2 linked regions of the Luteolibacter sp. Y139 genome follow. Each later gene encodes a partner of the first gene's protein in a complex. Links are inferred from orthologs where the notes say so. Each region holds a gene or a part of one and is shown on either strand. Other genes may lie near its edges. The genes, in order: hisH and hisF.

Region 1 (3,247 bases):
AATGAGCGGATTCAGGCCGGAAATGCGGAGGTCGTCGGTGCGGTGGCGGGTCACGCGCGGGAGGAAAGGGGAAGTCGCCGCCGTGGGCAAGTAGCGAGTGCAGAACGATTTGGGCGGAAAATCGAACCGCCCGGACCCTTGGTTCGCCAAGAAACGGCAAGGAATCGGGTTTCAAGACTTGGCGATCTTGGCGTCTTGGCGGTGAATCCTTCTCCCCAACCGTGAAGAAAGAACGAGTCGATGCCCTGCTGGTCGCCCGCGGCCTCTGCGAATCCCGCGAACAAGCCAAGCGCCTCGTTCTCGCCGGCGAAGTCCGCAGCGGCGACCGCGTCGTGGACAAGCCCAGCACCAAATTCCCCGAGGACGCCCCGCTGGAGGTGAAGGAAAAGCCGAGATACGTCGGCCGCGGCGGCCTGAAAATGGAAGGCGCGCTGGCCGCCTTCGGGATCGACCCCACCGGCTGGACCTGCCTCGACATCGGCGCCTCCACCGGCGGCTTCACCGATTGTCTCCTCCAGCACGGCGCGACGAAGGTTCACGCCATCGACGTCGGTACCAACCAGCTCGCCTACAAGCTCCGCACCGACCCCCGCGTCGTCGTGAAGGAGCAGTTCAACGCCCGCGGCCTCGAAGTCAAAACCCTCGGCGAAAAGGTCCGCATGATCGTCATGGACCTCTCCTTCATCTCGCTGACGAAGATCCTCCCCGCAGCCTTCGGGGTCCTCGAAGACGGCGGCTCCATCGTCTGCCTCATCAAGCCCCAGTTCGAGCTCGAGCGCGAAGACATCGGCAAGGGCGGTATCGTCCGCGACCCCGAACTCCATCAGCGTGCGGTCGACAAGATCCACACCTTCATTACCGAAGAACTCGGCCGGGAATGGAAAGGCCTCATCGACTCACCCATCACCGGCACCGACGGCAACCGCGAGTTCCTCGCGTGGCTGGGATAAAGGATCAGCCTAGGATTTTGCCTGATCTTGAGTGGTAACCCGGCTCGGCCAGCCTTCCCGGGTAAGCTTGTGAACGGTTCCATCGTCGGTCATCTGGCGGTAAGTCCCATTTCCCGCGGTATTGCTGCCAGCGACCTGATTGTATCGAGCAACGAATTGTGAGCGGAGTTCCCAAGTCAGGAAGCAACTTCGATGCATTCCCGCGTCAGAAAACCTCCAAAGCGGATCACTAGGTTCTCCAATGAAGTGTGAAGTGGCAACCAAGTCGTCCGCTCGTTGAAGGAGTTCGCTGCAAATGGGGCACCGGCTATGACCGAAAGCGATTATAGCCATTGTAGCAGACGGTTAGCCCTCCACCAGCGCCCTCACCTCCAGGAAATTCCCTAACAGCTTCAGCCCCGCCTGCTGGCTCTTCTCCGGGTGGAACTGCGTCGCCACCACCGCTCCCGAGCGGATCGCACTCGCGAAGGTCTCGCCATACTCCGTCGTCATCGCGATGATGTTCTCATTCTCCGGCACCGGGAAATACGAGTGCACGAAGTAGAAGTAGGGCTCGCCGCCAAGTCCTTCCCACATGGGATCCGCGAGCTTTACCGGCACCGCCGAGTTCCATCCCATGTGCGGGATCTTGCGGCCGTCTTCGGTGAAGCGCTGCACCTTCCCGCGGAACACGCCCAGCCCGGGCACGCCCGGAGCCTCCACGCTTTCCTCGAAGAGAATCTGATAGCCGAGGCAGATACCGAAGTAGGGCCTGTTAGAAGCGGCCCAATCCCGGATCGCCCCGGTCAAGCCACGCTTCTCCAGCTCGCCCATGCAATCGCCGAACGAGCCAACGCCCGGAAGGATCAAGTGCGTGAGCTCCTCCATCTCCTCCGCTGAGGAAACCAGGCTGAACTCCACACCCAGCGCCTGCACCGCATTGGCCACGCTGCGCAGGTTGCCTGCGCCGTAGTCGATGATGCCGACCTTCACAGTGCCTCCTTCGTGCTCGGAATGCCCTTCACCCGCGGATCGCGTTCACAAGCCTCGCGCAAGGCACGGGCCAGACCCTTGAAGATCGCTTCGGCGATGTGGTGGCCATCGCGGCCATACAGCACCTCCACGTGAATGTTCGCCCGCAAGTTCGACGCCAGCGCACGGCAGAATTCCTCCACCAGCGTGAATGGGAAATTCGGCGCCGACGGCGTGTTCGGCGCCGCGCGGAATTCCAGGTGCGGCCGATTGCTGAGATCCACCACCACGCGGGCGAGCGTCTCATCCATCGGCAGATAGCAGCAGCCGTAGCGGCGGATGCCCCGCTTGTCGCCCAGCGCTTCCCGCATCGCATCGCCGAGCGTGATGCCGGTGTCCTCCACCGTGTGGTGGAAATCGACTTCCAGATCGCCCTTGGCGTCGAGATTCAGGTCGAACAGCCCGTGCCGCGAGAACAGCGTGAGCATGTGATCGAAGAATCCGATCCCCGTGGAGATGCTGGACGTGCCCTCTCCATCGAGGTCGATGGAAAGGTCGATTTTAGTCTCCGCCGTTTGGCGGTTCTGGCGGGAAGAGCGGCTGAACATGGGAAATCAGTTGGACGGGGCAGGAGCAGGTGCCGCCTTCGTGAGGATGTCCACGTAGGGCTGCGGCAGGCTGGCGCTGCGGGCGTTCGAAAGGGCGGTGGACACATCCTGCTGCGTGGCGCCGGTCTTGGTCACGGCGGCCCAGGCGGCGTCATAGGCTTCCTCCGTCTTCGGCAGGTTGGCGGTCGGGGTAGTTTCCAAGCGGCGGATCTCGGTCTCCAGGTTGCGCTTGGTCTCTTCCAGCGGGGCCTTCACATAGGCATCGAGCGGCGGCCACTTGTGACCGGCGGCCTTGTCCTTCTCCAGCCGGGCCATGTACTCGTCCAGCTCCTCCTGGAGCGCCGAATTGCTCATGTTGCGGTCCGAGCTGGACATCGCGGCCAGTCCTTCGGCGCGCTTCTTCGTCCGCGCATCGAAGCTGGCGAGGCTGGAGCTGACAGCGGTGAGCTGCGCCTTCATCAGCTTCACCACGTAGGGAATATTCTCGCGGTAGGCGGTGCTCCCCTGGAAGCCGGTCTCCAGCTTCGTCCACGCACGCAGCGCGCTGACCGGGTCGCCCTTGTCAGCCGCGGCCTTCATCTCGGCGGCTTGGATGCCGGCATCCAGCGCATACGCCTTCGGCAGGCGGTCGTTGGCGGACATCAGCTTGCCTTCGAACTTGATGCCACCGGCGTTCACCACATCCATTTCCTTCTGCAGCGCCGCCAGCACCTTGAGCGCTTCACCCTTCTTCGGGCT
Region 2 (3,068 bases), on another replicon or contig:
GCTCCGTTCCATCGAAGCTCGATTTCACCGGCATCCACCCGGCAGGCGGATTCAAATACATCGGCGTGAAATCATCCTGCGCCATCGCCGACATCGGCCCCTCGATGGAACGCGACATGGCCAAGCTCATGGCATGGCTCGGCAAAAGCGGGACCATCCCATTCGCATCACCCTTCGCCATCACCCACAAATGGGACCCCGCGAAAGGACTGGCTGAATACACCATCGGCTTCCCCGTCTCGAATCCCGTCGACAAGCCCGACGGCTTCGTGACCGGCGAGATCCCCACCTGCCGCGCCTACGTCATCAAACACACCGGCGCCTACCGCCACCTCGGCAATGCCTGGGCCTCCGGCATGATGCACGGCCGCGCCAAAAAATTCACCGCCGACAAAAAAGTCCCCCTGTTCGAAATCTACGACAACGACCCCACCGTCACCCCCGAAGCCGAACTCGTCACCCGGGTCCACCTCCCGGCGAAATAATGTTCGTAGCGGAACGGCTGCGCCGTTCCGGCAGAGCGAGCCTTCCAACAAGATCGCCACCCCGCATCAGACCGCGGTCCGCAGCCATTCTGCTACAAGATCGGCCTTGCCCGCCATCCCGCGTCCCTTCATCCCCACGCATGCAATTTTCCGCCGTGCTCTTCGACTTCGATGGAGTCCTCGTCGACACCGAGTGGGCCATCTACGAGGCCTGGCACCGCACCTTCCTCGCCAACGGCCACCCGCTCCCATTGGAAACCTACACCCAATGCATCGGCTCCGACTTCGACACCTGGTCTCCCAAAATCCACCTCGAAGAACTCACCGGCCGCAGCTTCGACTGGCACCAGCTCGATGAAGACCGCCAGGTCGAAATCCGCCGCGACCTCGAACAAGCCGGCCCCATGCCCGGCGTCGTCGCCTTGTTAGAAAAACTCAACGCCCAAGGCATCCCCCTCGCCGTCGTCTCAAGCTCCTCCCACCACTGGGTCGATGGCTGGCTGGAGAAACTACGATTGATGCCGTACTTCCGCCACGTCGTCTGCCGCGGCGATGCCCCGCGCATCAAGCCCGCCCCCGACCTCTGGCTGGAAGCCATCAAACGCCTCGGCCTCCCCGCCAACGAATGCCTCGCCATCGAGGACTCCCTCAATGGCGTCAAATCCGCCAAAGCCGCCGGCCTCAACGTCTGGGCCGTCCCCAACCGCACCACCGCCTGCCTCGACTTCTCCATGGCAGACAACGTCGTCCCCTCGCTGGAAGGCCTATAAGGAGTGTCGACATCCTGTCGACACGGCGTGGACAGAATGTCCACGCTCCTTACCTCACATCTCCGGCCTCACCGGAATCCCTCGCTCCGAGAAATACCGCTTCGCCTCCCCCACCGTGTGCTTCCCGAAGTGGAAGATGCTCGCTGCCAAAACAGCATCCGCCTTCCCCTTCTCTAACACCTCCACCATGTGATCCAGATTCCCGGCACCACCGCTGGCAATCACCGGAATCCCCACACTCTCCGAAATCGCCGCCGTCAGCTCGCAATCATACCCCGCCTGCGTTCCATCGGCATCCATGCTCGTCAGCAGGATCTCTCCCGCTCCACGACGCCACACTTCCTTCGCCCACTCCACCGCATCCAGTCCCACCGCCGTGCGACCGCCGTGCGTGTAAACGCCCCACTTTCCCGGACCCTCGCGCTTGGCATCGATCGCCACCACGATGCACTGGCTGCCGAAGGCCTTCGCCCCCGCATCCACCAGCCCCGGATCCTTCACTGCCGAAGTATTGATCCCCACCTTGTCCGCCCCCGCCAAAAGCATCTCGCGCATGTTCTCCACCGAGCGAATGCCACCGCCCACCGTCAGCGGGATGAAGCAATGCTCCGCCGTCCGCCGCACCACATCCACCATCGTCGCCCGATTGTCGGATGACGCCGTGATGTCCAGGAACACCAGCTCATCCGCCTGCTGCGCATTGTAAGCCATCGCCGCCTCCACCGGATCCCCGGCATCGATCAGATCCACGAAATTGACGCCTTTGACCACACGACCGTCGGTCACGTCCAGGCAAGGGATGATGCGTTTGGCAAGCACGGCGGGAGGAAAACCCGACCCGGAGCCGGGGTCAATGTCCATGACCGGAAGCTCCGGACGGGCCCAAAGTCCAACCACCCCACCGCACGGACCCTTGCCAACGCCCGAACCTGCATTAAAAACCCGCCCGTGACCTACGACTTCGACGTCCCCATCACCCGCCAAGGCACCGGCTGCATCAAGTTCGACCGCAAGCCCGAGCTCGACCCCTTCTGGGTCGCGGACATGGATTTCGCCTCCGCCCCCGAAATCATCGAAGCCCTCCACGCCCGCGTGAATCACGGCGTCTTCGGCTACGCCCAGGCCCACGCCGGCCTGAATGAAGCCATCGACCTTTACCTCGAAAACCAGCGCGGCGTCACCGTCCCCGGCGAGCAAGTCGTCCACCTCGGCGGCCTCGTCCCCGCCCTCTCCCTCGCCGGCCGCGCCTTCTGCCGCGAGGAAGGCCAGGCCCTCATGACCTGCACCCCGGTCTACCCGCCCTTCATCGGCGTCCACCACGACGGCCTCGCCAAGCTCATCACCGTCGACCACGTCCTCGTTAATGGCCGCTACGAATTCGATTGGGACGCCATGGAAGACGCCGTCACCCCGGAAACCAAGGTCTTCCTCCTCTGCAATCCCCAGAACCCCCTCGGCCGCGTCTTCACCCGCCAGGAAGTCGAGGAGCTCGCCCGCTTCTGCGTGAAGCACGATCTCGTCCTCGTCTCGGATGAAATCCACTGCGACCTCATCCTCGACGCGGAAAAGACCCCGCACTTCTCCGCCCTCCAGCTCCCCGATGACCTCCGCCAGCGGACCATCACCCTGCTCTCCCCCAGCAAGACCTGGAACATCGCCGGCCTCGGTTACGCCTTCGCCGTCATCCCCGACGATACCATCCGCCGCCGCTTCTCCGCCCAACGCGGCCACACCCTCTCGGAGATCAACGCCCTCTCCTACTACGCCGCCGAAGCCGCCTACCGCCACGGCGAGCCCTGGCGCCAGCAACTCC

The links.
Region 2: the proteins of hisH (region 1) and hisF are in contact, whole or in part, in a crystal structure (PDB 6RU0), measured with the Thermotoga maritima proteins. The link is inferred for Luteolibacter sp. Y139 from one-to-one orthologs. Residues at the interface, in WP_004080484.1 of Thermotoga maritima: Asn15, Arg18, Arg22, Arg117, Leu118, Pro119, His120, Met121, Gly122, Trp123, Asn124, Asn134, Gly135, Tyr136, Tyr138, Val140, Tyr158, Glu180, Lys181, Ser182, Ser183, Lys184, Ile185; in WP_004080486.1 of Thermotoga maritima: Met1, Leu2, Ala3, Arg5, Ser40, Glu41, Asp45, Glu46, Ala70, Glu71, Ile73, Asp74, Ile75, Pro76, Phe77, Asp98, Lys99, Ser122, Gln123, Glu161, Thr195, Leu196, Asn247, Arg249, Glu251.

What each region holds. Positions count from the first base shown.
Region 1 is NZ_JBBUKT010000008.1:322,735-325,981, forward strand. The notes cover bases 110-3,044. They hold hisH (imidazole glycerol phosphate synthase subunit HisH), read right to left. Parts: upstream 1,923-3,044; coding sequence 1,296-1,922; downstream 110-1,295. Other genes in these bases: WKV53_RS20100 (TlyA family RNA methyltransferase), read left to right, coding at 222-950; hisB (imidazoleglycerol-phosphate dehydratase HisB), read right to left, coding at 1,919-2,509; WKV53_RS20115 (PTPDL family protein), read right to left, coding at 2,516-3,044. Outside these bases: WKV53_RS20095 (3-deoxy-7-phosphoheptulonate synthase), read right to left, coding at 1-54; more of WKV53_RS20115, read right to left, coding at 3,045-3,247. UniProt on the Escherichia coli protein: IGPS catalyzes the conversion of PRFAR and glutamine to IGP, AICAR and glutamate. The HisH subunit catalyzes the hydrolysis of glutamine to glutamate and ammonia as part of the synthesis of IGP and AICAR.
Region 2 is NZ_JBBUKT010000010.1:61,302-64,369, reverse strand. Bases 193-2,948 are described here. They hold hisF (imidazole glycerol phosphate synthase subunit HisF), read right to left. Parts: upstream 2,075-2,948; coding sequence 1,310-2,074; downstream 193-1,309. Other genes in these bases: WKV53_RS21560 (MalY/PatB family protein), read left to right, coding at 2,204-2,948; WKV53_RS21570 (HAD family hydrolase), read left to right, coding at 626-1,255; WKV53_RS21575 (SRPBCC family protein), read left to right, coding at 193-485. Outside these bases: more of WKV53_RS21575, read left to right, coding at 1-192; more of WKV53_RS21560, read left to right, coding at 2,949-3,068.